DNA from 3 places in the Dysgonomonas sp. ZJ709 genome. Region 3 is predicted to be linked to each of the others. Evidence: riboswitches for the same ligand, from Rfam matches in the RefSeq annotation. Region 3 holds a riboswitch; each other region holds the start of a gene.
The links. Region 3 has a riboswitch for cobalamin ahead of G7Y56_RS11750 (sirohydrochlorin cobaltochelatase). Riboswitches for the same ligand answer to the same signal wherever they lie in the genome.
Positions count from the first base shown of each region.

Region 1 (10,310 bases), on a different contig from region 3:
GAACTGAAACAATGGAAACCGGCTTTGTCTGATACGACATTGACAGCCTCGACTCTCAACTTGGATGATCGACTATGGGATCAGGTGAAGCAAGAGTATCCGATAGGAGAGCAAGGTACATTTATGTTCGATTTCCCTAACAAGAAAGCGGATGCTTATCGCATTTGCTTCAATCCGGCGAATGATGATACATATTACAAAAGACATTTTCGTTTCTTCGATCAGAACACGCTGGAAGAACTCGAAGGTGGTGGTATCTATGGCACTGCTTACGAAGATTCGTCTGCCGGTGATAAGCTTTATCGTATGACCTACGATATTCATGTTGGAGCTATTGGCGGACTACCGGGTAAGATAGTCGTTTTTCTTGCAAGCTTAGGTATTGCCAGTTTGCCGGTCACCGGATACATCATTTGGCATAAGAAAAGAAAGAAATCAAAGAAGGGGAAGAAATAGATATATAAACTTTCTACCGATAAAAAGCAGATATAATTAATATGAATTATATTTGCTTTTTCTTTTATACGAAAATATCTACACATAGCTTGAAAACAATAAGATGGAAAAACTTAGATATCTGAAACTAGATGCTTTTATTGCCGGAGAGTCTAATGGGAATCCTGCTGCATGCATATATCTTGAAAAGGATCAGATTTTATCTGAATCTGATATGCAGAATATAGCTAAGGAGCATAAAGGCTTTGTGTCCGAAGTTATTTACTGTGCTATGGTTGATAGCTCTTCGTGTAATTTGAGATATTACTCGTCGGAATGCGAAGTCGATTTTTGCGGACATGGTACAATTGCGTGTATGTACCATTTATTAAAAACGGATGAACAGCTCAAACAACTACCCGAAATAAAAATAAATACAAAAAAAGGCAGTTTAGTAGTTTATAACGAGCTTCAATCTTTAGATGCAGTTTTCATAACAGCTCCAAACCCCGAGTATTTATCGGTGACAGTTGCAGCAGAAGAAATCTCCGAGAATTTAGGTGTTATACAAAATATGCTTGATAAGCAATATCCTATTAATTTTATTAATGCCGGCTTAAGAACTCTTATAATACCGATTACCAATCTGGATAATATATTAGCCTTAAATCCAGATGAAGAAACATTGAAAGCTTTCTGTATAACAAATGAGATTGACATTATACTTGTTTTTACTACAGATGTAACTAATGAGAATAATAAGATAAGAACTCGTGTGTTTGCTCCTAAATTTGGTTATCTGGAAGATGTAGCCACAGGATCGGGCAATTCTGCTATGGGTTACTATATGCTTAAGCATAATCTATGGAACAGAGAACCTATTTCTATTGAACAAAACGGAGAACAAAACGCTTATAATGTAGTTAAATTAAAAATGAGTGAAAGAAAAGTTCTTTTTGGAGGCAGTGCTTCTGTGAAAATAGAAGGAACTTATTTTCTTAATACAAGTGATAAGTAAAATAAATACGTAGTGAATAAATCGACTAAGATAAATTTTATTCTACCATTCAAACCTCGCCGTCCGGCAGGTGGATTTCGGGTAATGTATGAATATGCCAACCGATTAGCAAAGAAAGGATATTCGGTTCATCTTACATATCCTATCCGTACACAGTATATGGAATATCGTTTGCCTTATGTCGCTCGTTATATTCTGTCTAAGGTAGAAGGCTTTCGTAATGACAAGTGGTTTAATTTCGATCCGTCTATTACGATGTCTTATGTTCCCCAAGTAGATGACAGATATGTAGTAGATGCAGATGTTGTAATTGCTACATGGTGGTCTACTGTCTTAGAAATGGGTAGGCTAGGTGCGGCGAAAGGTAAAAAGATAAATCTTATTCAAGGTTTTGAAAACTGGACAGGGCATGAAGACCTATTATATGCTTCGTACGATATGCCTGATACAACAAATGTTGTTGTAGCCTCTTACCTTAAAGAGATTGTAGAGCAGCATACATCTAAGCCTGTTGCATTAATATATAATGCTGTCAATAATAAAGAGTTTTTTGTAAAAGATAAAATAGAAGAGCGAACGCTTGCAACAGTTGCGATGACCTATTCTATACAAGAAATAAAAGGGTCTGAATATGGTCTGAAAGCATTAATGCTTGTGAAAGAAAAATATCCTGAGTTGCAAGCCTATCTATTCGGTGTGTGCCCTCAGCCGGAAGGTTTGCCCGACTGGATCAAGTTTTATCGTGCGCCAGATAATCTTTGCGATATATATAATCGTAATGCGATATTTCTTTCTAATAGTTTTACCGAAGGTTTCCCACTTACACCTGCCGAAGCTTTATTCTGTGGATGTGCATTAATTTGTACCGATATAGCCGGACATCGTGAATTTGCTATTGATGGAGAAACGGCTTTACTTGTTGAGGTGAAAAATGCAGAGCAGATGGCTGAAAGAATTTGTTATTTGATCGATAATAATGAAGAGCGCATCTCATTGGCGCATAGGGGTAATAATTACATTCAACGTTTTAGTTGGGAAAGTGCCATTGAGAAGATGGAAAATTTAATTAAACAGATTGTATAATATATTGAAGATTGTAAATATTTTGCACATTTACTTGTTATCTCTTAAATAATATATATTTTTGTAAACGTATTTGGTTTGGATAATTCATTTCGGATTATCTGATTAAAAGGGAATCAGGTGAAAATCCTGAACAGACCCGCTACTGTAAGTTCTAACGAACAACATTTTGACATTACCCTCGCCACTGTTAGAAACAGTAAGCAGTGAACAGTAAACAACAATTTGGTTGATAACTGATGACTGACAACTGATATGATGGGAAGGCCGTTCAAAATGAGAACAAGTCAGGAGACCTGCCAGACAAAATAAATATTCAGACTTTCGAGGAATAAAGTCTTGAGATCAAATGCACATGGTTGCACGTTTGTATTTATACATTTTGATTATCATTTCATTTCTTCTGTTAAGACTATTCAACTTTAGTCTGGATTAGTATTATACTAAATAAACTGATAATTATAATGAAAAGAAAGTACTTAGGTTTAGTGGCATTTTTTGCTTTGACTTTTACATTCGCATCATGTTCTGATGACGACGATGTAACAAATTCTGATGAAACGGTTGTAATAGAAAATGATAAAGCTCCGGCTACTATGGCTGCCGATGGTTTTTATATTTTGAATGAGGGTAATTTTACTACAGATAATGCCAGTTTAAGTTTCTTCAATAATGACGGAGCTATATCTTATCGCGCGTATGCTGCTGCAAATTCGGGAGAGACTCTAGGTAAAACAGGGCAATTTGCAACAATTTATGGTGATAATGTTTATATAGTATCGTTTGGCGGAAATAGGCTTGTAGTAGCAGATGCTAAAACATTGAAGAAGAAGGCGGCTATTGAAAATATTGCAGGGAGCGACAATGCGGCACGCTCTTTTGTAGGGGTGAATAGTAAGAAAGGCTATATATCTACTAATAGTGGAATTAGCCTCTTTGATATTGAGCAGTTGAAAGTAGGTACAACTATTGCTGGTATTTCCGGCGAAGTTGTTAATATGTGTCTTGCAGGTAAATATGTATTTGCAGCTGTTATCTCGGAAGGTATTTATGTTATAGATACTTCAACTGATAAAGTAGAAAAAGTTATAAAAGACAATACAATAAATTCAGTTGCACAAAGCAAGGACGGAAATATTTGGGCTGGTGCTACCAGTAAACTGATTAAGATAAATCCATATACATTTGAAGCAACGACAGAAGTTTCGTTTTCAGATACCCATATCGAATATTCTTGGAATGTAGGGAGTTTTTGTGCCAGTACTCAACAAAATGTTTTGTATTGGAAAGATGGGAATAAAGTTGCTAAATATGATATAAATAGTAAATCGCTTAATTCAGCATTTTATACGCTGGGTAAGCATGATAATGGTGACCAGCTTCTTTTTTATGGTGCAGGATTAAGAGTAGATCCTTTAACCGACAATATAGTTTTGTCAATGACAACAGGTGTATGGGGTAATGATATAAATGTAGTACAGTTATTGACACCTCAAGGAGCATTGAGTAAAACGATAAACGTAAAAGGAGGTGCAGATAATACCGATTACTATTGGTTTCCGGCTATGCCATTCTTTAAAGACGTAAACGCTCCTGCTATATTGACTAATCAAATCGTGTTGAAGCCTAACGAAGAAAAGACAATTGATCTGAATGAAGTAATTATAGATGCCGATAACGCATCATCATCTATAATTAAGAGTCTGCTTACTTCGTCTGCTGAGGGTGATATTGCTCAATATGAATTGCAAAAAAATATGCTGACCCTGAAATCTTCGGCTAAGACCGGAAAGATGGTTATTAAACTACAAGCAAATTCAAATGGCAAGATCGTAGAAAAAGATATAAGAATAGATGTCAGAAATTGACGCTTGTTTTATTTGTGTATAGGTAAAAGAGAGAGGCTGTTCGTGGTGGAACAGCCTCTCTTGATTTAAGCCCTTTTCGGATTCACTACTTTACTTAATTTATTTAGATCATATCAGTGCTTCTCTTGATGAAATTGTTCAGAGCTTCACCTTTCAGCATGCCATTCGATAATAGAGCCAAATCGATAAGTTGACGTACGGTTTTGCTTTCAGCTGCATAAGCCGTTACAGCATCTTTTTCTTTGCCCTCTACATCTGCCATAACCTTTTTGATCAGTGGATGTTCGGTATTCAATACCAAATTGTAATTATTAGGCATTTCACCATAGAACGACATTCCGGTTTGCATAGCAGACATCTCTCTCATACGACGCATAAACTCGTTTTGAGTGATTTGTATTGGCTGCGCTTTTTCACCTAATGCTTTATAATCGATTGTAAACTCTGTTTTCTCAATTTTAGGAAGTTGAGAAGTGAATGTTTCGCTCAATTCTTCTTTTTGTTTATCGGTGAGATTAACCTCTACTGCGTCTTCCTTTGCAATAAGATTGTCAGCTGTATCGCTATCTACACGCACGAAGCGGCTTTTCTCGAATTTTTGTTCAAGTAGTCCGGCCATGTGTACATCTAGCTGCCCATCGAATAAAATTACATCATATCCCTTTTCGGTAGCATTGTTAATATAGGTATATTGCTCGTCTTTATTACTTGCATACAAATATATCAGATTACCTTCTTTATCTGTTTGATCGGCAGATATAAGTGTCTTATATTCTTCGAACGTAAATGCTTTTCCATCTGTATTTTTTAGTAGACAGAATTTTTGAGCACGATCGTAGAATTTCTCGTCAGTCAGCATGCCATATTCGATAAATACTTTCAAGCTATCCCATTTTGCTTCAAATTGGGTGCGATCGTTTTTGAATATTTCCTCTAATCTGTCAGCTACCTTCTTTGTGATGTGATTAGATATCTTTTTCACATTCTGATCGCTTTGCAGATATGAACGGGATACATTCAACGGAATATCCGGAGAATCGATAACACCATGCATCAGTGTTAAGAACTCAGGAACGATTCCTTCTACCGAATCGGTTACGAATACCTGATTGCTGTATAATTGTATCTTATTTTTGTTGAGATCTACATTGCTCTTTATTTGAGGAAAATATAAGATACCTGTCAGTTTGAACGGATAATCGACATTCAGGTGAATCCAGAACATCGGTTCGTCAGACATCGGGTATAGATCCTGATAGAATTTTTTATAATCTTCGTCTTTCAGGTCTGCAGGTTTACGTGTCCAGATTGGATTCGTGTCATTGATTATGTTGTCTTCTTCGGTTTCTACCGATTTGCCATCTTTCCATTCTGTTTTTTTACCAAAAGCAACAGGTATAGGTAAGAAGTGACAATATTTCTTTAATAAACGACTGATTTCACCTTCTTCAAGAAAGTTCTTGTTCTCATCATCTATATATAAGATAATGTCGGTACCTCTTTCAGCTTTTTCTACATTCTCCAATGTATATTCAGGAGAACCGTCGCAGCTCCATTTAACAGCCTGAGAATCTTCCCTGAATGATTTAGTAACGATTTCTACCTTTTGTGATACCATAAATGAAGAATAGAAACCTAACCCGAAGTGTCCGATGATAGAATTCGCGTCATTTTTATATTTATCGAGAAACTCATTTGCAGAAGAGAAAGCTATCTGATTGATATATTTTTCAATTTCTTCGGCATTCATTCCTATACCTTTATCCGATATAGTGAGTGTACCTTTCTCTTTATCAATGCTTACACGTACAGTGATATCTCCAAGTTCTCCTTTGAATTCGCCCAAAGAAGAGTATGTTTTTAGCTTTTGTGTAGCATCTACTGCATTCGATACTAATTCACGAAGAAATATTTCGTGATCGCTATACAAGAATTTCTTTATGATGGGGAAAATATTATCGGTTGTAACCCCAATTTTGCCTTTTTGTTCCATAATGATATTTTAAGTTATTAGTTATATTATTTTGATTCTATTAAAGCAAATAAGATGCCAGACAGATCGGACGTGTCATATTGTCTTGTTAGATCCTTAATGTTCTTAAAATGAATAAATTATTGAGGGCTTAAATTGTTAAAAATAGGCTTATTTTGGCTGATAGATTTTTTTTATGTCATATTTAACATGTTTTCTGCATGTGTTAAATATCTATTAATCAATACATTAATTTGTAGCTATTAGTTGTTTTGACAATTGTTTCTTAAAAAAACTATATTTATTTCATTTTAACTAAAAAAACTCGTTACATTTGCTTTATAATTAATAAGAAATAAAGATTCTTATGACTTGAAAACTAATGGATTATTTATCACGCTAAATACTGAAATTATGAACACAACTAATCACAAAAATAATAAAGAGTTTGAAGATAAATTAGTCGATCTTCAAAACAATATGATGAATTTTGCATTAACTCTTACATCTAACAGAGAGGAAGCAAAAGATTTGCTACAAGAAACAACACTAAGAGCGCTTGATAATAAAGAGAAATATTATGAAAACGTAAATTTCAAAGGTTGGGTGTTTACTATTATGCACAATATATTTGTGAATAACTATCGTCGTGTGGTTCGTAGCCAAACAATGATAGACCAAACCGAAAACCTGTACCATTTGAATATGCCTCAGGATTCAGGCTTTGATACTCCTGATGGTGCTTATACAGTGGCTGAGATTACAAAAGTGATCAATAGTTTCTCTGACGAGTACAAGGTGCCTTTTACAATGCATGTTTCAGGGTATAAATATGAAGAGATTGCTCAAAATCTTGTTTTACCTATCGGTACAGTAAAAAGTCGTATTTTCTTTGCAAGAAAAAGACTGCAAGAATTGTTGAAAGATTACAGATATCAAGATAAAGACTAACTTCCGATATAAGTTCGCAAAAGGGTCTGCAATACAATATTGCAGACCCTTTTTATTTTGAGAAATAAACCTCTTTTAATAAATAAAACAAATGTTATATCACGTTTATTTATTAAGTTTGTACAAGAAATTATAAATAATCACGATTTTAATTAAGTTTATATGCACAATTGGTTTGAATGTAAGGTGAGTTACGAAAAAATGCTCGAAAATGGAATGCAAAAGAAAGTAACAGAACCTTATTTGGTTGATGCCTTATCTTTCACTGAAGCAGAAGCACGCATTACAGAAGAAATAAGACCATATATAACAGGCGAATTTACAATAGCAGATATAAAAAGAGCAAAGCTGTCGGAGTTGTTTTTTAATGATAATGGAGATCGCTTTTTTAAAGCTAAAGTTTTCTTTATCACACTGGATGAAAAAAGTGGATCAGAAAAGAAAACTGCAGTGCAAATGTTGGCACAGGCCTCTGACCTTAAGGAAGCTCTTCGAGTAGTTGAAAAAGGTATGGAGGGAACGATGGCCGATTATACTATTGGATCGCTAGCCGAAACATTGATAATGGATGTTTTCCCATATTCGGAAGATGCCAAAAGGAAAATTATATTGACTTAAGTTTAGTATTTGGTAGATGAGTGTTGCTGAAAATATAATAAAAATAAAAAAAGACTTACCAGCTAATGTAAAGCTTGTTGCTGTATCTAAATTTCACCCGGCAGATACTGTCCGCGAAGCTTATGATACAGGGCATCGTATTTTCGGCGAAAGCCGAATGCAAGAACTGAGTGAGAAGCATCAGCAACTGCCCGACGATATAGAGTGGCACTTCATAGGCCATTTACAGACAAATAAAGTAAAAGCTATAATTCCATACACTCATGCAATACACAGTGTAGATAGCTGGAAGCTATTCGCCGAGATAGAAAAGCAGGCTGCAGCATTTGAGAAACCTATATGCTGTTTACTGGAAGTGCATATTGCAAAGGAGGATAGTAAATATGGTTTTTCTTTCAACGATTGTCGGCAATTTATGGAGCAAGGCGAGTGGAAGAAGTACAAATATGCTTATATTGGTGGTTTGATGGCAATGGCTACTAATACTGAAGACGAAACTCTGATACGAAAGGAGTTTAAAAACCTAAAATCTTTCTTTGATGAACTGAAGGCTAACTATTTTTCAGAGGATGATTCGTTCTCCGAAATATCAATGGGAATGTCAGGTGATTATAAAATTGCTGTAGAAGAGGGATCAACTATGGTGCGCATAGGTTCGTCCATTTTCGGAAATCGGGAGTATTAATGCAAAATACAAAATAGATTATGAATATACAACAGTTGGAATATATTATCGCCGTAGATAATCATCGGCATTTCGCTAAGGCTGCTGAAGCGTCTTTTGTAACTCAACCTACCCTGAGTATGATGATTCAGAAGCTTGAGGATGAGTTGGGGGTGAAAATATTCGACCGTAGCCAGCTACCTGTTCAACCGACTGTTATTGGTACGCAGATTATCAATCAGGCACGTGTTATCGTTTCGCAGGTTAAACAAATAAGAGAAATTATTCAGGAAGAAAAAGGTGTTGTGCAAGGGATATTCAAGTTGGGTATAATCCCAACGATTGCTCCTTACCTTTTGCCAAAACTAATGCAGATTCATGACAAGAATGGTTTCGATATAGTACTTGTGATAGAAGAAACTACGACAGGGCAGATAATAGATAAGCTACTGAATGGTGCACTTGATGGCGCTATTTTGGCCACACCATTGAAAAATGATAAGATTAGCGAGCATCCGATTTACTATGAACGATTCTATGCATATGTATCTCCCCGCGAGACTTCACTATATGCCAAGAAAGAATTGGAAGAGGATGATTTGAATGTTAATCGTCTATGGTTACTCGAAGAGGTTCATTGTTTCCGTAGTCAGATATTACGTATTTGCAACACTCGAAAACGTAAGAGTTCTCATTCTTTATTCTCGTATGAGGCCGGAAGTATCGGGACTTTGGTAAACATTGTCGACAACAATAGTGGATTGACTATAATACCCGAAATGGCGATTGAAGAACTGTCTGAAAAACAAAAGAAGAATATTCGTCCATTAAAAGGGATGAATCCTGTTCGTGAGATCAGTCTTATTACCCGTCGCGAATTTTTGCGCGAGCGCGTACTTGATATAATTATTTCGGAAGTGAAAGAATCTGTGCCTAAAGAATTATTAAATCCAGATTTGAAGAAATTTGTTGTGGATATTTAATGAATAGTATACGAGAGTTGTATTATTGAATATAAAAAGAGTGATAGAAAATAGACTATCACTCTTTTTTTGTTAGATTCATCTTAGGTATTGTTATAATACCGAGGTGTTATATATTACATAATACCGAAGTGTTATATATTACTGGATATAATTCCCAATAGTTAATGATGAAGATATGCTTTCAGTTGATTTCTTTGTTTGGTTATATTCTGTTTCACTGATAACTTTGACATACTTATCGGTAAACAGACGTCCTTCCCCGATAGGTATTAGAGTAGAGTTTCCATAATTTTCTTTCATAATTATGACATATTCATGGTTCTTTATACCAATTATTTTCCCTTCATTATCTCTATCTAATTGTCCTGATAGTACAGTGAAGAAAATATGATCCCTTCCCGGACTAGAAATTTTCTCATCAAGGAAAATAGTAAAATTATCTCCTTCACCAGAGATAAAAGTACCTTCCGATTCATGTTTGGCTCTAAGAAAATCGGTATTAACTATTACTTCATGTGATTCCATATCAATATTCAATCCCTGTAGGTTATAGAATTTCATTTTATGATCTACAGGATATGTATTAAGCATAGCATCTCCATCTATGGTTGATTTCTCGCATAGAATGTGAGCTCTATAGAAACCTTCGATGTTAGGAGGATTTACCCCTCTATAGATTGTAGCTTGAAGTTTATTGAGCAATACATCTTCCATT
Region 1 is NZ_JAAKEM010000009.1:96,782-107,091, reverse strand. It holds gene G7Y56_RS08510 (PepSY domain-containing protein) at 1-456, shown strand, start outside; gene G7Y56_RS08505 (PhzF family phenazine biosynthesis protein) at 560-1,453, shown strand; gene G7Y56_RS08500 (glycosyltransferase family 4 protein) at 1,466-2,536, shown strand; cobalamin riboswitch at 2,594-2,855, shown strand; gene G7Y56_RS08495 (DUF5074 domain-containing protein) at 3,001-4,404, shown strand; gene htpG (molecular chaperone HtpG) at 4,508-6,397, opposite strand; gene G7Y56_RS08485 (RNA polymerase sigma factor) at 6,791-7,327, shown strand; gene G7Y56_RS08480 (DUF4494 domain-containing protein) at 7,490-7,945, shown strand; gene G7Y56_RS08475 (YggS family pyridoxal phosphate-dependent enzyme) at 7,962-8,630, shown strand; gene G7Y56_RS08470 (hydrogen peroxide-inducible genes activator) at 8,651-9,592, shown strand; gene G7Y56_RS08465 (hypothetical protein) at 9,734-10,310, opposite strand, start outside.
Region 1: linked by a shared signal. The riboswitch ahead of G7Y56_RS08495 (DUF5074 domain-containing protein) and the one ahead of G7Y56_RS11750 (sirohydrochlorin cobaltochelatase) in region 3 are both predicted to bind cobalamin.

Region 2 (10,310 bases), on a different contig from region 3:
TGATCGTCGGCGCAAGTACTAAAGTTCCGATGGCGATGTTAGTAAACAATCTGTTAGACGATATTTCCTTCAACCCTGGTACTAATACTGTGACTTTCAAAAGAGGAGGACTGTATACAATGACTCTTGTGTACGAAGCCGAACACAATGGCTCTGGATGCACTCTAGCTTCATATATAGTCGATTTTCCCGATATGAATGGGGCTAGAGGAGATGCACCAGTCAAATATACCCGTATCCACTCAACGGCAGCTTTTACTCAAGGAGCTTTATCAAATCATGGAGGAACGATAACTTGTACGGCTTTTATTCCAACCGGTAGGACTTGGCCAATACAACTAGGCAGAGGGCAGTCGGGTAATTGTACAGCTCTGGGTTGCACTTTAATTGGGAGAAGCACCCATTTCGTAATTACCAAAGTAGGAGATCTGCCTCCAGCTGGTGTTAATTAAAAAATCAGATATCGTTAGTGTCATCATCGGATAGGTACAGATGAAATGTATCGGAGTTTGAAGTTTTATTTTTTACCTATAAAGTCGTCTGTCTTTTTTATTGCTAAACCAATTGTTTTAGATAAAATACTCATACTATCGGCCGACCTTAATTTATAAAACTACGTTGTGTTGGAATGAGGCCAAAAGTTCGACTTTTGACCTCATTCATTTTTATAAGAGGGCACAACTTTTTCTCTCTTTCATCCCAACTTGTAGAAAGGATATCTTATCGAACTCTTTCTATTTTATATGTAGATCTTCTGCTCCTGTAATTTCTGTCGATATTTCTCCTGTCCATCCTGCTTCCTGGTTGATTGCAGTATATACTTTAATGAAATCGATGCCGGGAAGATTTACCTTTTCGCCTTTTGTATTCACTGCCCAATCTATATCGATAGCAGAAGCATCATTGTCATTCGGGTGGTTATCTGCATAACCCCAATCGTAGGCATACGATACCCAATATGTGCCATCTCCACTTTCGTCGACAGCATTATCTGCTAAACGGGTGCCCTTGAACGTAATTTCATCTTCGGTAATCCATTCAGGGAAATAACTTTGAGAGTGATTCAAGTCTTTTATCTTGTAACCCGAACCACCTTTGTTGTCGGTCCATCTGATATATTTGTTACTGGGTGCATTCTCTTCGGATCTGTAATAAGTTATTTCGTAATCTTTTATCGTGGCAGATTTACTATATTCACTTCCTGCTATTTCATACCATTCGTTATCATCTGGTTTCCCATTTTTATTCAGATCGTATGCAACCATAATTATACCCGGCTCGCAGCTTCCACCTTTTCTCTGATCGTTAGGGTTTGGGTTTGTAGCAGAATAAATGGCGTTGCCTTTCACTCTGAAATCTTTTTTCCCTTGTACGTTCTGGATTGTATGGTCGAATCCGAAAACAATGTATCCGCCAAATCCGCCGAGGCTCACTATTCCGCCATTAATTCCGATGATTTCTTTTTCTGCTTTAGCTATCATCCTTTCTTTCGTATCTCCGTTTTCATATCTGGGAGCTTCATTTACAAACTGACCAATGGCCGGCATAAAATCGTAAACTTTAGTTATATAAGGGCTGTATGTGATGATCTCTTCGCCACCATCATTATCATCAGAAGAGCATGCTGCAAATCCGAAAACAAAACCAGTTATTAGAAATGCCTTTAAGGCTAATCGAAAATTTCTCTTTTTCATTATCATGGATATTTTAGTAATATTATAGTTGATTGTTATCTATTTTTAGGGACAAATGCAATATGCGCCGGAATGTTTCCTGCTTGGGTTTTCCACTTTAGTTTACCTTCGGGTGTGAAACAATATATGTATCCTGTAACTACGAAGTTCTGTACATCAGTCAGATATATTTCTTTTGTGTCAGGATTAATGCCTAATCCATAAGGCAGCATAATTTGTCTTTCAGAGCCATCGGAAATAAAGTTGTTGGAAACAATCTTCTTATATCGGGTGTCCAGAATACTGTAAGTCGCATTCTTGTTATCCGGAGCATTAAAGAAATAGAGAGAGTCGCCCGATAAACGCATATTGGTGACTGGTATATCCAATTCATCTGTAACAGCATCGGTTTTACTATCTATCACATAGAGTTTGGATGGAATAGTCGAAAGATTGCCCCGCGAATTTACATATATATAGCCTCGTTTGTCTATTACCATGCGATGGAGATTAATACCTACATCTATCTTCTTTATCTCCTCAAAAGTATTGAGATCTATTACTGATACAGTCTTATCATAGTTTGGAGCACGATAGCCACCCGAATTCGCTACATATAGTTTGCCATTATGAACTACCATCTCTTCGGGTTGATAACCTACATTTACCTTACGTGTAAGAGTGAGTGTTGTAGTGTCTATCTCAGCAACAAAGCTTATTTGCGCATTTGGATCGACTGATATATTTGCAGCATACGAACTAACGTAGGCTTTCCCTGCGTGAAAAGCTAAATAACGACAGTTGGGAACAGTTATTTCGGTGATTCGTTTGGCAGATCTCGCATCCATTATTTCGATCTTGTTCGAATTGTTGATTACTGCATATAGTTTATTTCCATATACTTGCAGGTCGTTGCCTACATCACCCAATTCTTTGACTACACCCGGGTTGTTTTCTGAATATATGTCGCGATAATATAGTCCGGTCGGGTATTCGAAGTAATCGATTGTAGCTTTATTCATCCCCATATTTCCTTCGTTGAGGAGATAGAAGCCCATCATCTTACTATTGCTGACCGGTGGTGTTATCTGTTCTTGTTCCGACAGATAAACCATTTCGTCATCTCTGCACGAAGTTGATAGCAGGATACAGATAAAAGAAAAGATATATGCTATATTATAAAGCTGTTTCATATTTCGATACTTAAAATAAATCTGAAATTGCGGCCGGGCATCGGGAAATTTAATACTACGTCGTAGTATTGGTTCAATGCATTATTTACTTCTATGGAACTTTTTACTCTGTAACTTTTGAAATTGAATGTTTTCTGTACTGACATATCGTGGGTATACCATGGCTGTATATGATTGCGTTTAATGTTGTTTATTCCACCATCATAACGTTCACCTACGTATATAAAACTATAATTCATATTCCATGATTCATATCCTGCGTTAAGAATTGCCGAACCGCTATGCCATGGTGTATAGGGAATCTGGTCGCCATACGATGATAAACGAGGTTCGGTTTTTGTGAAATCCTGCGCCTTGGAATACGAGTAGGTGAGGTTTGTACTTAAACTTACTTTACCTATATGTCCTTGTAAATTGGCTACTACATCCAGACCTTTATTTTCTACTTTTCCCATATTGGTCATCATCCATCTGAAATTGCTGTTTGTGGGCGATGCGATGATTTTATTTTCGATATCGAGATAATAGGCATCCACTTGTAAAGTGAAAGCGTCCAGATTACTTTTTTTAAATTGTTTATTGTAACTGAATCCAATATTATATTGATTGGTGTATTCCGGCTTCAGATCGCTATAACCTATTTCGGCATAATATAAATCGTTGAAAGTCGGCATTCTGAATACACGTTTGTAGAATGCACGTAGATTGAAGTCATGCTTTTCGAAAGGCTTGTAGCCGACCACTATCGCAGGTGTTATTTCAGATTTATTGGGAGATGCCTTGCCGTTTCTTACAGATTCTTGCACAAATGAACCTAACAAACTGGCCTGTGCTTTTACCTTATTTACTTTTACCGAACTGGCTAAAGCAACAAGTGTTGTGGTGCGTTTCGGGTAAGCGAAATTATCGTAATTGCTCATCGTTGCGTTCAGTTTGTTCCATTGGAAATCTGTAGATAGGGATATATCCCACCACGAAGTCGGCGAATACATATTGATAGCCGACAAGTAAACCTCTTGCTGATAGTACGTATTATTGAACGATATTCTGTCATTGACAACCTCCCCCATAAACAAAGTGGTGTCGTTCGATAGATAATGTGTATAATCGTATGCAAACTTACCTTTGAGTTGGAATTTGTATTTAGGAGTGAAATCTTTGTTATAACTCGATTGGGCAAAGAAGTTTTTATCCCATAACCTGTCACCATTATAAAATACATTGTTGACTATTGCTCCGGGCAGTCCTCGTTCCGAATCATAATAGTATATTTTCGATTCCCAATAGCCATCGGCAACTACTCCATATAAGCCTCCTTCGATACGGAGAGCTTCTATGTCGCTATTCTTACGGGTGGCGGTTGTGTCGTAAGCAATAGACCCGTCTGTATTCACCCGTTTGTATCTGAATTTATACTTCCCATCCGATTTGATGTATTCTGAACTTAAATTCATACTCAATTTACTGCTGAGTTTCTGTTCCCAACGAACAGAGGGATTGATAAGTTGTATCGATCCGGCTTTATATCTTACGAGGAGATTTGTTTTCTTATCTTTTTCAAATTTCGGTTTTTTAGTTCGCAGATAGATAGATGCTGCCGACCCAAAGTCTCTTGCCGACTGAAATGTTTCGCTTTTTTGTCCGTTATACAGTGATAACTCTTCCATATCGTCGAGGGAGAAACGACCTAAATCGACTACTCCGTTTTGTGCATTGCCCAATTGTATTCCATCATAAAATACGCCGACATGATGCGTACCCATATTGCGTACATTGACTGTCTTGATACCACCTATACCACCATAATCTTTTATCTGTATACCTGCAAAATAGCGAAGCGCATCCGAGACGGTGTGGTTGCTTAGCTGTTGTAGCTTAGTACCTGATAATCGTTGTGTCGGAATCACTTCTTGAAAGGGTTTAGCAATGACGATGACTTCTTTCATCTGCTGTATGCTGTCTAACAGACCTTGTGCATAAAGGGATGTTGTGCAACAGTAAAGTAAACAGATGGATAGAAATCGTATTATGTTTTTAAACATTCGCTAGTTTGAATAATTGATCAAAATAGCTTTCTCTTGATGTGGATTGGAATAATTGCGCATGCAATATTTGCAGAAAAGAATCGTAAGTATCTTACTACTTCTGATAATATTCTCCAGCCTCATACCTCGAAAGCTTTAAATATAAATATTCTGGCAGGTCTTCTGACTTACTCTTGTTTTGAATATCCTTCCCATCTTATTAATTACGACAGTGGATTTTGTCCATTCAAAACATAGTAGAGCTTACAGCAGCGGGTCTGTTCAGGATTTTCACCTGATTCCCTTTTCATTACTTGTCCGATAAATACGGATTTGTAACACCAAAATGTTGGTACAAAGATAGGGTATTAAATCGATATGCGTTGGTAATTTAGAGAAAAATGCATTGAAGCCCACTACTACTCACCCTCAATTCGTTTTGATATATAGAAGATTATGTGAAAACATATTAGAATCCCCCACGGCATTGCTCGTAGAACAATATGAGATAGCAAATGTTGTAATATGTAGTGAATCTACGAATTTGTGATGTCTGGATACTTATACGGCAATTCCATAATATAAAGGGTGGCTTTGCTTATAATCGTTGTTTAAAGTTATAATATTTAACCCATATTTTATGTATGTCATAATTCCTCATATAGCAACAGAGAGTGTAACCAGCTCATCTAAATTCTGGATACTACAGTATCTCCATGATGCATTATCAGGTATTGGAGTCAGTATCAAAGTGTCTAATGTTATTGTTTTCACTGTTGCATTTATATCCCTAATCGTTATTATATGGTTATTGAACATTATAACCTCAAAGCTATCCTCTGTTTTTAGACGGAAAGAGGAGTCCAACATGAGATCCAAAATATACAATGTATTGGTTCAGAAGAAATTTTTTAACCGTCTGATTGTACTTGCTGCGATTATTGTTGTCTTTTTTAGTTCCGGAGTTCTATTTTCGGGATTCTCAGAAAGTTGGATGCGGTTTGAGTTTGCGATTTCTAAAATTGTAGTGGTATTCTGGGTCTTATTAGTATTATCTTCACTTTTGAATGCGTGGGAGTTATTCTTCAAGATTCACCCCAAGACACAGCAAACATCACTCAAGGGTTATATTCAAATTATTAAAATTATATTGGGGATTATAGGTGCAATTCTTATTGTCTCAATAATTGCAGATAAAAACCCATCGAATCTATTTGTTGGTTTTGGAGCTACAGCAGCTTTTATTTCATTGATTTTCAGAGATACAATTTTAGGCTTTGTAGCCTCCATACAGCTTTCGTTTCAGGATATGATACGCCTCGGAGATTGGATCGAGATGCCATCAAAGAATGCAGACGGAGTTATTGTAGATATAAATCTTAGTTCGGTAAAGGTGCAGAACTGGGATAACTCGGTTACTATGATACCTATTTACACGATGGTAACCGATTCATTCACAAACTGGCGTCGTATGGAGTTGGGACCGGGGAGACTTTTTGTCCGTTCATTTTATGTGAGTGTCGAGTCTGTAAAGCTCGTAAGTGACGACTTTCTTGCTATTCTGTCGGGTAATCCTGCTATGGCAAATAATTTTGAAGCAATTCTTTCTTTAGCTCGGGAAAGCTCATCGAGAGAAACCCTGACTAATTTAGCTTTATTCAGAGCTTATCTCGAGTTATTTCTGCGTAAGCATCCTCAAATTAATGATGAGCTAATGCTATTTGTCAGGTATATGAACGAAATTACAGCTAATGGTATTGGTATTGAAATTTATGCATTCTCTCGTCAAAAAACGGCTAGTGGCTATGATGTGATCCATCGTTCTGTAATGGAATATGTGATTTCCAGTGCTCCCTTATTTGATATTGTTCTTTTTCAAAATCCTTCAAGTAAAGATTTGCACCATATGAGAATTGATCCGAATCGGATAAATACATGAAGATATTATAAAAAAGGACTCAGATTTTATACCTGAGTCCTCTACTTTTTTATTTCTTTCGGAGTATCTACATTAATAGCGGGTGATAAGAGCTAACCCTTTAAACTTCTCTAATCCACCATCAGATATAAATACAGTATCACCTCCAAAATCGGCATTTATTTCTACCATTTCGTCAATAATATCATCAATTATACTTTCTCTGGAAGCATCACTAGTACTTACCGGATGTATTTTACCATCTATTATTTCGGCAGATTGGTAATACCCATTCTGAACAAATAAAGTTTTTCCCTTACCTTGTTCTATCGCACTCCATATATCGTTGATATCTACCAGAAATTTTCCCGTATTCAAAGCTTCTTTAAGTTCTGATAATCGTTTCTCATTGTTTTTATGTGTATATTCTTCTACAATATACTTATTCGCATCTATTATATGCTGGGCCGATTTGTCAAAGCTATCATTGTGTGTTCCGATAATAAATTCAGTATGTTCGGAAATATTCTTAAAGTAAGCCGTGTTTTTTTCGTCAGCCGATATAACTATAGGTAATGGATTCTCTCTCCATATTGCCCATAGAGCTTTATCTACTCTACTGAAAAATTCTTTCTGATAATTCCCGACTCTCGTTGCATTAGACCCTGCTGTGGCGTTTGTGGTAAACAACGAATAATTGATGATGGGGAATGGCCTACCCAGTTCTTCGGTTACTCTTCCGTTTGCTGCTTCTATCAGTCTGGCACGGTCTTGGCCCAATACTAAAGTGTAGTATGCCTGCTGGGTATGCAGTGACCTTATTAAATCTCTGGTAGCAAAAGACTCGTCTATAATCACCCGGTTGTTTACCGCAATAGGCAAACGAGTGTATTTTGCAATGTCTTCATTTACAAATAATACCAGACTCTCCGTGTTGTGGCGATGGTCTATTTCTTCTACCAGTTCTTTCAACTGGTCGATAATTTTTTTTGCTGCTTTTTTGTCGGGTTCAAGAGAAAGCCTATCAATAGCCTCTTTTTGTAAATTACTCAACAGAATTGCATCTTTTTGGCTATCCGGATGGGTGTGATGAGTATTTAAAATTATACTGACACACATTTTGCCTCTAAGATCTTTAATTTCTTTTAAAATGTTATTCATGGAAATTCTGGTTTAATAGTGAATATTAAATTATATATATGTTGTGATTGTAATAATTGAAGTGTCTTAATTAAAAACACCTTTATTGTGATTAAGTTTATCACGGGTGGATGTTCATTTCTATTTTATTGTTTTTTTAGATATTAAAAAAGAATATCTATGTATTGTGAAATTCATATTTTGGAAGTAATGGGGCTGATGAGAAGAATCAAATTTATTATTAATCGGATTCGACACCTTTGTTTGATGCTCAAATAGTATATTGTCATCAGGATGTTGTTTCCAAAAGATTTACAATTAAATAATTTGTTATATATCAGCGAAAGTGTACATTTGTGCCGCGATTTGTTGGATGGCTTATTAGCCTGTTATCAGCCATTTTACGACCAAGCTACAGCAAAATATAAAACATAAATAATGGAACTCAGAAAGCAATATATAGTTTACACCCCTTTCCTCTTTTTGTTGGCATTCGTTTTTATCCTTTTCAACTGCGATGTATCTTCTCCTTTAACATTTAAATATTTTGGAGACAGCTCTATATTTATGGCAATGGGTAAAATGTTTTTAGAAGGGAAAGTTCCATATGTTGATTTCTTCGATCATAAAGGCCCTTCTTTCATCTTGCTCGAAGCGTTCGGACAGATTTTAGCTCCCGGTAGACTGGGCATATTTCTACTCGAAGTGCTGAATTTATTTTTTGTACTCGTATTTATAAGTAAGATTGCTGGTTTACTGGTCGATAATAAACGGAAAATACTGTTGTGTTTGATCTTCCTTATTTTCTCATCTCGAATTATAAGCAGAGGGAATACGACAGAAGAATTTAGCTTAATCCCACTTTTTATCTCATTATTTCTTGTTTGCAAGTACTATTTTAAAACCAAAGAAATCTCGGTGATGGATGGCTTTTTATTGGGTATATGCTTTTCTTTTCTTTTTTGGATGCGCATGAATAATGCAGGAGCTATTGTTGCTATCTGCGTCTTTATATTTATTTCGACAATCATAGATCGGGACTACGTTTTTCTAAAGAAATTAATCTTGTTCTTCTGTTTAGGGCAATTGCCTCTGAGCCTTCTCTATATCGTCTATTTTAGTTATCACGGTGCGTTGTACGATTTGATGTATGCCAACTTTATATTTAATTTTAGATACGTAAATTCATTCTTGTCATTTGAAGGTGAAGCATTTTGGGTAAATGTAGTTGTATTGATAGTGCTCGTTATCGGTTCAATCCTACATTATCGGAAGGAGAAGGATTATAAAATTTTCATATTCACTACTCTTCTTTTCTTTTTTAGTTTCATTACTATAAATATTGGTTACGCTTTCACTCATTACTTCATACTTATTTGTCCAGCTTTTGTTTTCGGATGTTTACTTATCTTGAATTCTATTGATAACGATAAGTTGATTAAGGGAGGGTTGCTATTGGCTGCTATAGCATTTCTCGGATTGTTGTCTCGTTCTGCGTATTATATAATAAAAGAAGGGGAGAGCTTTAAACTGGAAGCCGCTAATTATAAAAAGCATGTGTATGCACTTATAGATCAAATACCCGAAGAAGACAGGGATAAAATTTATTATTATATGGTAGATGTGAATTTTTATGTATTGGCTGATATAAGTGCTAATCATAAATATTTCGCTTTGCAGGAATGGCATGGATTGCACGATGAGAGTGTATTTCATGAAATTAACCAAATGATGCGATCGACCCCTCCTCCGTATGTTATGCTGCCAAAAGATAGGAAAAGCTTGTTCGAAGGAAAAGAATACGCTAATCCCGAATTTACCCAGATACTGAGGAATAATTATAGTCTTTTTGTCGAAAATGACGACTTTGTTATTCTGAAGTTACTCTGATTCAAAGTTTCTTTTCTCGATTGAATGTATTAGTTTTGCAGACTATAAATTAGAATCATCAGGACTACGATACCCAATGTTTACGGGTAGAGGGGCGTCTTTGTCTTTATTTCTTTGAATATGAAAAGAATATATTTAATCTTCATCTTATCTTATATTGTAATTTATCCAATATATTCGCAATCACCCATTCGGCGTCAGGTTGCAACACCTAAAGCCCCCCATCAGGTCGATATAGATTATTACTCAAAAAAGAATTGGCTAATGGCCGGTTCGCAGGTTTTTGGTCTGAATATGGGTATTTGGGCTTTCGACAGGTATATACAAAAAGGAGATTTTGCTTACATAAGCATGAATTCCGTAAAAGATAATTTCAAGCATGGATTCATTTGGGATAATGATAAGATGGGTACCAACATGTTTCTACACCCCTATCATGGTAGTTTGTATTATAATGCTGCCCGGTCTAATG
Region 2 is NZ_JAAKEM010000002.1:247,944-258,253, forward strand. It holds gene G7Y56_RS03305 (hypothetical protein) at 1-452, shown strand, start outside; gene G7Y56_RS03310 (PKD domain-containing protein) at 735-1,694, opposite strand; gene G7Y56_RS03315 (DUF5074 domain-containing protein) at 1,730-2,866, opposite strand; gene G7Y56_RS03320 (TonB-dependent receptor domain-containing protein) at 2,863-4,908, opposite strand; cobalamin riboswitch at 5,046-5,251, opposite strand; gene G7Y56_RS03325 (mechanosensitive ion channel family protein) at 5,531-6,829, shown strand; gene G7Y56_RS03330 (hypothetical protein) at 6,902-7,969, opposite strand; gene G7Y56_RS03335 (hypothetical protein) at 8,387-9,838, shown strand; gene G7Y56_RS03340 (DUF3943 domain-containing protein) at 9,959-10,310, shown strand, end outside.
Region 2: linked by a shared signal. The riboswitch ahead of G7Y56_RS03320 (TonB-dependent receptor domain-containing protein) and the one ahead of G7Y56_RS11750 (sirohydrochlorin cobaltochelatase) in region 3 are both predicted to bind cobalamin.

Region 3 (10,310 bases):
ACATTAAAAGGGAGGGTAGTCGACGAAACTGACCGTCCAATTGCAAATGCTACAGTACGCCTCGAAAAAACGACAATTGGAACAGTTACCAATGCAAATGGTTTTTTCGAACTGAACAATGTCCCGAATGGGGACTACACTCTAAGAGCTAGTCGTATGGACTTCGAAGCTACTCGTCTAGATGTAAATGGCTCGAAAGAAGATATTGTACTTACATTAGTAAAATCATTTCTAAATCTCAATGAAGTTGTTGTTACAGGGACAGGAACACATCGCCGTTTGCAAGAATCGCCTGTTGCAATAGAAGTAATATCGCAGAAGGAATTAAGAAATGTGAATATTCCTACTTTTGAGAATGCAATGATTGCTCTTAATTCATCCTTTACATTCAGCCCAAATGCTATGGGTACATATATGCAGCTAAACGGTTTAAGCAATAGGTATATTCTTATATTGATAGATGGTAGAAGGCTTGCAGGTGATGTAAGTGGAAATATCGACCTCTCACGTATCAATATGAATAATGTGAAACGTATCGAAATACTTAAAGGTGCTGCATCGTCTCTTTATGGCTCGGAAGCCATAGCCGGTGTAGTAAACATTATTACCGACAAGCGTAAAGAGAAAATTTTCGCATCGAGTAATACACGTTATTCGGAATATGGACAGTTTACTCAAGGTATAAATGTAGATTTGAATCTGGGAATATTTTCATCTTCTACGGCATACCAACGGAATCAATCAGATGGATGGCAATTAAACTCGAAAACAGTAGACAGTAAAACAGGCGAACTCGTGGATACCGAAGCGCAAGCATCCATGCGCTTTTACTCCGATATATTAAGTCAGAAGCTTTCTGTTGCTCCAACAAAACAATTAAGCGTGTATGTGGAAGGTAGTCTTTATGATAAAAAATATATACGCGTACCAAGTGTATCAGCATATAATATGCTATACGAAGATTATTCGATCGGTTTGGGTGGTAAATATCTTCTCAAAAATGAAGGTGTTATCTCATTGGATTTGAATACAGACAACTTTGATTATTCGCAAGTATATATAGCTGATAATACGAAAACCGGAGTCGTAGCCGGAGATGAAGTATTTGTTCGTCGTCAAAAATACTATAATGCCAATCTGAAAGGTGTATTTAATGCCGGACAATATAATAAAATTTCAGTCGGTACCGAATATAGAATCGATTACCTGAAAAATGAAACTGATGTAAGAGACGGATCGAAAGATGTTTATACATCAGCTATCTATGCACAGGACGAAATAAGATTGCTGAATAATAAATTACAGTTTGTACCGGGTATCAGATATGTATATCACGAAACATTCAATAGTAAATTAACACCTAAATTGTCAGCAATGTATACGCTCGATAACGTAAATTTCAGGGCATCGTATGCAGCAGGATTCAGAGTTCCCGATTTAAAACAGCTTTACTATGAGTCATATGGCACAAAAGAAACTGTTACTGTAGGAAATCTGGACTTAAAACCTGAAACTTCGAACTATTACTCGATTGGTACCGAATATATCAGTGGTAAATTTACCGCATCGATAAACGGCTACATTAATGAAGTTAAAAACATTATTGAAAAAGAAAGTGTTACACCATTGCCCGAAGATGTAGAAAACGGTTTTCCTAAAAGAGACCAATATGTGAACAGGGATAAAGCACGTATCAGAGGATTCGATGTATCGTTCAACTATTACATTGGCGCAGGCCTTACAGCAGGTGGGGGATATGCTTATGTGAGAGCTAAGAATCTGGAAACAGGAGAAGATCTTCAACGTATAAGCCGTCATACAGGAAATGTAAATGTAAACTATGCTAAAGATTGGGGATTATTCAGATCAAACTTCAATTTTAACGGACGTCTGCAAAGTAAAAGATATTTTTCTAACGAATGGGCACGTACATATCAATTATGGAATTTATCGACAAACCATACATTCAAAAGTATGAATGGTGTTGTGCTTGAACCTGGCTTTGGTGTTGAGAACTTATTTAATTTTGTAGATGACAGACCTTATGGAAGTAGCTACGCTACACTATCTCCCGGGCGTACATTCTTTGTAAGTTTAGCAATAAAGTTTAGTAAGTAAAATATATACAAATAGAAAAAGAGACTGAATGCATTATTCAGTCTCTTTTCTTTTTATATAAAAAATCTTTCCATCGCTCCTCCACATCTCCTTGCTGATTCATCTCGAAGCGTGCCATAACAAAAAATAAATCAGATAAGCGATTTACAAATTGTAATATAACAGGAGATACTTCATCTGTTTTATTCAGTGTCCACAACCTGCGTTCTGCCCGGCGGGCAATGGTTCGCGCTAATTGCAGATGTGCAGAAACCAAATTGCCACCCGGAAGAATAAAGTGAGAATTTTGACCCATTTTATTCGTCAGGTTATCGATTTGCCCCTCACATAGCGTAACTAAATTATCAGACAGTTTATTCGGATTCTTTTCGCGTATATCGGAAGGTGTTGCCACATGCGACATAACAACCATCATTTCAGATTGTATAAGAAATAATAATTGCTGCCATTCATGTTCATCAGACAGATAAGCACGTACAACACCTATCATGCTGTTCAGTTCGTCGAGGCAACCGTTTGCTTCAATACGTATATCATCTTTATCCACACGCAGACCACCGTGTATTCCTGTTTTGCCCTTATCTCCACCTCGTGTATATATTCTCATAACAATATTTTGTTTATTCAAAAAGACTCAATAAATCCAGTTGTGCCCAATAAATATGGGTATAACCTGCAATCAGATTTTTGTAACGAAATAATTTGGCATCCACTTCTATGCCTTTTGCATTATATATTTTAGCAATAGAAATAGAATTTTCAGCATTTGCTATTTTAGAATAATGAAACTCGTGTCCTTTAATATTCTGCCCATTGTAACTGAGACTACGGTAACCCAACTTTAGCCTCATTTGTTGCATAGTAGCATTTTGTTTCAAAACATCTACCATTGGATAAACATTTCCATCCTTATCTGTAATAGATGAGCACAAATACATCATACCACCACATTCAGCTAATAGCTTACCTCCATTTTCAATGTAATTTCTGATACTCTCGTGCATCGATTTATTTTCACTCAATGCTGATAGATGTAATTCGGGATATCCACCGGGAAGATAAATAAAGTCTGCTTTCGGTAGTTCCTTATCCCACAGAGGACTAAAAAAAGTGACATCTCCTAATTCTTTCAAATACTCTATATTTTCGTAATAGAAGAAATTGAATGCTTCGTCATAAGCAACAGCATTTTTTAAGTTTTTATTTGTTATCTTTTTATCCGCTAGGGAAACAACAGGTCTCTCTTGTTTTGTTATTTCCAGTAAACGATTTATATCTATATGTTTTTCAATAAATGAAGCTACTTTATCAGCAAAATGGTCGAAACAAAATTCTTTATCGAGACTTAATCCCAGATGGCGTGACGGTATTTCTATATCCGCTTGCTTAGGAAGATAACCTAAAGGCTCTATGCCAACATCCTTACATGCCTCTTTCAGAAAATGATAGTGGCTTTCTGAACCTACAAAATTGAAAACAACACCTACAACATCTATATTCTTATAGAAATTTTTAAATCCATATAGCATTGCCGCTGCCGAATATGCCATCGATTTAGCATTAATAACGAGTACAACAGGAATATCAAGCAATTCGGCTATCTGCGCACTGCTTCCCTGCATACGATCGTACCCATCGAAAAGTCCCATAACACCTTCGGTAACGCAAACATCTTTACTTGCGCTATGTTTTGCATATAATTGTTTCACATGATCGGGGGAAGACAGAAACAAATCCAGATTAATAGAATGTCCGTGCGATGCCAAATCATGGTATTTAGTATCTATATAATCAGGACCACATTTAAAGGGTTGCACCTCTAATTGTCTGTTCTTTAATGCCCTCAATAAGCCTAAGGTCAGGGTCGTTTTTCCTGATCCTGATGATGTGGCTGCAATAAGGAGATTGGATATCTTGCTCATAAAAATTGATTCTTATTACAAAAATATGAAATGCACACTATAAATCATATTTATATATACATAAGTTTTATTTATTTTATTGAAACTATTTTCTATAACATTTATTAAGACTATCTTTGCAACCGCTTAGGTGATACTAATGGACAATCGTCTATTGTATTTAAAAGGGAATTCGGTTAAAATCCGAGACAGTGCCCGCTACTGTAAACTCTTCTTAAGTCTTTGAATAATACTCATACCACTGTCAGAAACAGTAAACAGTGAACAGTAAACAGTAACAACAATCTAGTTGATAACTGATGACTGATGACTGATAACTGGTACGATGGGAAGGATATTCAAAGATGGAGTAAGTCAGGAAACCTGCCAAGCAAAACAGTAAATACGTATTCTCGGGGTCAAGAATATTTTATTAACACTTTATTCATTATTATAATGAAAAAAACCTTTTTTATGCTCATGGTATTAGCTTTTTCTAATGCCCTAGCAGCTCATTCCGGTCCAAATTTTGAAGCCTCCGACATCTTCAAAACATTGGGGAAAGGAGACAAAGTAGCCATATTGATGGTTCACTTCGGTACCACCCATGCTGACACTCGCGCCTTAACTATCGATGCTATTAATGAAAAAGTAAAAAAAGAATTTTCTGATGTAGAATTTCGTGAAGCATACACTTCACGTATCGTAGTAAAACGTTTAGGAGAGAGGGGTATTCAAAAAATGAATGCTTCACAGGCTCTTGTGCAACTAAAGGCAGATGGTTACACACATATCTTAGTACAAGCCACTTGTATTATCGATGGGGTAGAGATGGAAGCCTTAAACAACGAAGTAGATCAGATGCGGTCTTCTTTTAAAGAAATCCGTGTAGGTGATCCGTTATTGTATTCACCACACGACTATGAAAATGTTATAGAAGTATTAGCTCAAAGAAAAGACACCTCTACAGCTTATATTTGGATAGGGCACGGCACGTACGATTCTTCTACTGCCCAATATGCGATGCTAGATTATATGTTGAAATCGAAAGGGTATAATAACTATTTTGTAGCAACAATAGAGGGCTACCCCGAATTTGATGATGTATTGATGCGCCTAAATTCGATGAAAGCAAAGAAGGTCGTGCTTGTTCCTTTTCTTTTTGTAGCAGGCGAACATGCTAAAAACGACATTGCAGAAGACTGGAAATCAGACTTAGAAGAAAAAGGATTTGCTGTAGATGTACACATGGAAGGCTTAGGACAAAATCCTGCAATACAAGACCTATTTATTTCTCACCTTAAATTTATTTCTCACCACCGTAAAATTGGCATTATGAAAAAAAAGGCCATTTATGAAGTGACCGGAGAAAAAATGAAATAAGACTAAGTAAGCACAAAAAACACATTAATTTTAATGAAAAAAATAATATTATCTGCCATTTTTATAATGGCAGCAGGGGTAATTAATGCCCAATATAAAAACATTACCGACACAGTTCATGCTATAAAAGAGATTGTTATAGAAGCTCCTATCCAACAAAGAGTAAATATGATTAATCTTAATGTGCCATTGAGCTATCTGCCTCTTTCAGTGACTAGTGTCTCAAGTAAAGACTTAGAAATGAGAGGGATTCTGAATCTCGAAGATGCTGTTAAGTTTTTACCCGGTACTCGCATGCAAACGAGCTATGGTGCATTCCAAACGTTTTCGGTGCGGGGATTTACCAATGCAGCCATAATGATTGATGGCGTGAGAGATGAGAGAACTATCGTAAACTCAAATCCATTTCCTGATTTATCTTCTGTCGAGTCATTAGAGTTATTAAAAGGACCGGCTTCGGTTCTGTATGGACATTCGGTTGTGGGTGGAGTGCTAAATATCACAAGAAAAGCACCGACCGCCACAACTACGGTAAATACTCGTATGTCTTATGGTAGTTGGCAAAACAGACAGGTCACAATGGATTTTGGGGGCAAACTTGTTGATAAACTCAACTATAGAGCAACGATCAATTATGCAGATCAGGAAGGCTGGAGAGATAATGGAAATAATCGTTTATCGGGGTATCTAGCTTTGGGATACAAACTCGATGCAACAAGTAATATTGTGGTTAGGGGAGGAGCAGTTCGCGATTTCTATGGTACCGAAATAGGATTGCCTCCTAATATGGCTAATGATATTTATAATCTGGATGGTACTTCCTATCTGAAAAAAGGAGAAATGCAACCGGGACTGAATAGAAAAGCTAGATACAATAATGAATCTGATTTCTTTTACAATAAGAATTTCAATATTTCAGCTAGATATGATAAGGTTTTCGGGAATGGTTTGAAACTTGAAAACTATATTTCTTACATTTCTGACGATATTGACTATTTTGGAACAGAAGAATTAAGCTATTTAGAGAGTGGGGAAGATAATCCTATCTATAACCACTATTATAAAAGAAAATCTAAAGACGGATTACGAGATTCAACAGTTTATATATCACTCGATACTGTGCAATTAACATTTCCGCTACGATTTTCACATCTTAGTAAAACATTGATGAATCAATTTGAATTATCCGGTAAATTAGAAACAGGAGATATTAAACATAACTTTTTAGGGGGTTATAACTTCTCTCAGATGAACCGGAATTCATTTACCGGTTATAATCTGGGAAAAGATGTACAGGGTCCCGGATTGTTTTCGAAAGTGGTAGTTAATGATCCTCAAAGCATGGGTTATATGACATCAAGTTTTAGTAAGGTTACACTCACTAAATTCTATACACATGGTATTTATCTACAAGACCTGATAGAACTGAATGACAAATGGAAAGTAATGCTTGCAGGACGTTATGATTTCTTCAAATATATGAGTGAGAGTGGTATACCAACTTATAATGGCAAAAGACAATATCATAAATCAGAACAAAAAGGGTATTTTAAAAATAATACATCAGCATTCAGTTATCGTTTAGGAACAGTTTATCTGCCACATCCCGATGTATCTGTTTATGCATCGATGGCCTCGTTTTTTACTCCTTATAGCGATGTTTATTCTGAAAAAACTGTCTATATAAACGGAAATGGCGACAGGTTTTACCCCGAGGAAGGAAAAGAAATATTCAAACCTCAAACAGGCTACCAAGCCGAAATAGGCACACGATATACTTATAAGTCATTATTACAGGCAACAGGAAGTGTTTATTACATTCGTCGTAATAATGAAAAAAAGACTTTGGATACTGTAGAAGAGGATGGAGTAACTAAAAATGTTATCGGGCAGGTTGGTTCCACCGAATCAAAAGGATTTGATTTGGATATAAGTATATATCCTACAAGCGGTTTAGCTTTAACCCTAGGATATGCATATATAGATGCTAAAATTGTGAACTTGGCTAAAAATAAATATCTAGATGTCGACCCCAATAAAGGTATGACCTTAGCTACTATACCCAAAAATACATTTATTGCTGCCGGAAACTATACTGTACAAAAAGGTTTTTTCAAGAACTTAGGGGTAAACTTTACTGTCTCTTATATGGATGAAGTATATCGCAGTTTGAGTAATGATATATATTTCCCATCCTATTGGTTAACAGATATGGGGGCTTCGTATAAATTGAATAGTGGCATTAGATTATCGGTTAATGTCAATAATATGTTCAATGAAAAATACTATAACCAAGCGCTGGGAAATCAAATGGTACCGAGTGCACCGACAAACTTTTTAGCAACAATATCTTATAGCTTAAAATGATATGCTAAAAAGAATATTATATTCAATTCATAGGGTGCTGGGAACTATTCTCAGCATCCTATTCTTGGTTTGGTTCCTTTCAGGATTTGTAATGATTTATCATACATTTCCGAAAATAAAAACAAAGGATAAGTATCAGAATATGCAGGTATTACCTAATAGTGTACCGAGTATTGATTCAGTCTTAAATAATTTGCCAAAAGACAAAAACATCTCAAGTATTTCTTTAAGAATAAGATATAACACTCCTATATTTGAAATAGTTACAAACGACAGTGTATATAAAATATCTATTGATACTACCATATCATTAGTTGACAAAATATCATATTCGCAAATAGAATCTTATGCTAAGCAATGGAATAATAGAAATATCACTAAAGTAGATACGCTTTACGAACTAGATCAGTGGATACAATTCGGTTATTTGAAAAAAGACTTTCCCATATACAAATTTCACTTTTCGGATAATAAGGAACATCAATTATACGTATCTTCCAAAACTGGAGAAGCACTACAATTTACAGATAAAGACAGCCGTTTCTGGGCATGGGTAGGAGCAATACCACATTGGGTTTATTTTACATCACTTCGTCAGGATTCGCAACTGTGGTCTGATGTTGTGGTATGGTTATCCGGCATCGGTTCTATTATGTGCTTAGGAGGAAATATACTAGGCATTTATGTTTTTTATAAACAATACAAAAATAAGAAAAAAGTAAGAACCCCTTACCGCAAGTTTTCTTATAAATGGCATCATATATTAGGTTTCGTATTCGGATTATTCGTTTTTACATTTGTTTTTAGTGGCATGATGTCATTAGCTGATGTACCTGACTGGATAGTAAAAACACATGATTCGACAATTGGCGGAAGCCTATATAAATCACAATTGCATATTCCATCGGAAGGCTATCCTTTATCGTATCAAAAAATATTAAGTAAATACCCGGATAAGGTAAAAAGCATAGAGTGGTCGTCTTTCGGAAATATACCATTGTATAAGGCTATTATAGGCGATAGCTTATACGTATTCGACGCATCTTCGGATGAAGTCGTCAATCTCTTATTAGATAAAGATGCGATCCGAAATAGGTTATCCAAAACACATAAAGAGGAAATAAATATATCGTTAATGACTGAATACGACAATTACTACGTCGGCAGAACAGATCACCTAGCGTTACCTGTTTACAAAGCTGAAATAAACGACGCAGACAACAGTACTTATTATATCAATCCGAAAAATGGAACTATTCGTTATTACAATACCAATCTGAAAGCAAGGAAATGGGCGTATCAGGGCTTACATAGTTTTAAATTTAAGTTTTTGGCGGAGCGCCCGGTGTTATGGAATATTGTAATGTGGACAACAATGATCGGAGGAACACTAGTCTCTTTCACGGGTGTCTGGCTAGGTTTTAGGTATTTGAAACGCAAAATAAAGAAATTAAAACGGTATATTTGTTCTAATAAATCTAAAGATAAAAACAACCCATGTCAGTAGGAAAAATAATAGTCGCAGGTATTGGTCCCGGCTCAAAAGATGATATAACTCCGGCAGTACTTCATGCTATCAGAATATCGGATGTAGTAGTAGGATACAAATATTATTTTCAATTTGTAGAAGATATTATCAAACCTGATGCCCTTTGCATAGATACAGGAATGAAGAAAGAACGCCAACGTGCCGAAGAAGCATTTAAATATGCCGAAGAAGGTAAGACGGTTTGTGTTATCAGTTCGGGCGATGCAGGTATCTACGGTATGTCTCCGCTTGTTTACGAAATGAAAAGGGAGCGAAACAGCAATATAGAAATAGAAGTACTACCCGGGATCAGTGCTTTTCAGAAAGCCGCTGCACTATTAGGATGTCCCATTGGTCACGACTTTTGCATAATTTCTCTATCTGATCTGATGACTCCATGGGACCGAATAGAGAAACGAATTATTGCTGCTTCGTCGGCAGACTTCGTTACTGCAATATACAATCCTAAGAGTAATGGCCGTTACTGGCAATTATACCGCTTGATAGAATTATTTTTACAAGACCGTTCACCTGATACTCCAATTGGATATGTACGCCAAGCGGGACGCGACGAGCAAGAGGTAAAAGTGACTACATTAGGTCAATTTGATCCTGAGGAAATAGATATGTTTACAATTATCATTATCGGTAATTCTCAATCTTATCTTTTCGATGAAAGCCATTTTATTACACCTCGTGGTTATTATCGTAAGGCTCAACGAGAAGATGTGGGCATTGGTCAGGATATAATGATACGTAGTTTCCAAACAATTGAGAGCGAGTTAAAGAATAAGGATATACCATTAGATAAAAAATGGGCTTTGCTTCATGCTATTCATACTACTGCCGATTTCGATATGGAAAATATTCTGAATGTAGATAATCGGGCAGTAGAAAAACTGCATAAAGAATTTACGGAAGGTAAAGTTCGTACCATTATCACAGATGTTACAATGGCTGCTTCGGGTATTCGCAAAGGCGCATTGGAACGGATGGGCATAGAAGTGAAATGC
Region 3 is NZ_JAAKEM010000016.1:17,831-28,140, reverse strand. It holds gene G7Y56_RS11765 (TonB-dependent receptor) at 1-2,118, shown strand, start outside; gene G7Y56_RS11760 (cob(I)yrinic acid a,c-diamide adenosyltransferase) at 2,156-2,725, opposite strand; gene G7Y56_RS11755 (cobyrinate a,c-diamide synthase) at 2,739-4,040, opposite strand; cobalamin riboswitch at 4,152-4,426, shown strand; gene G7Y56_RS11750 (sirohydrochlorin cobaltochelatase) at 4,476-5,402, shown strand; gene G7Y56_RS11745 (TonB-dependent siderophore receptor) at 5,436-7,769, shown strand; gene G7Y56_RS11740 (PepSY domain-containing protein) at 7,771-9,276, shown strand; gene cobJ (precorrin-3B C(17)-methyltransferase) at 9,267-10,310, shown strand, end outside.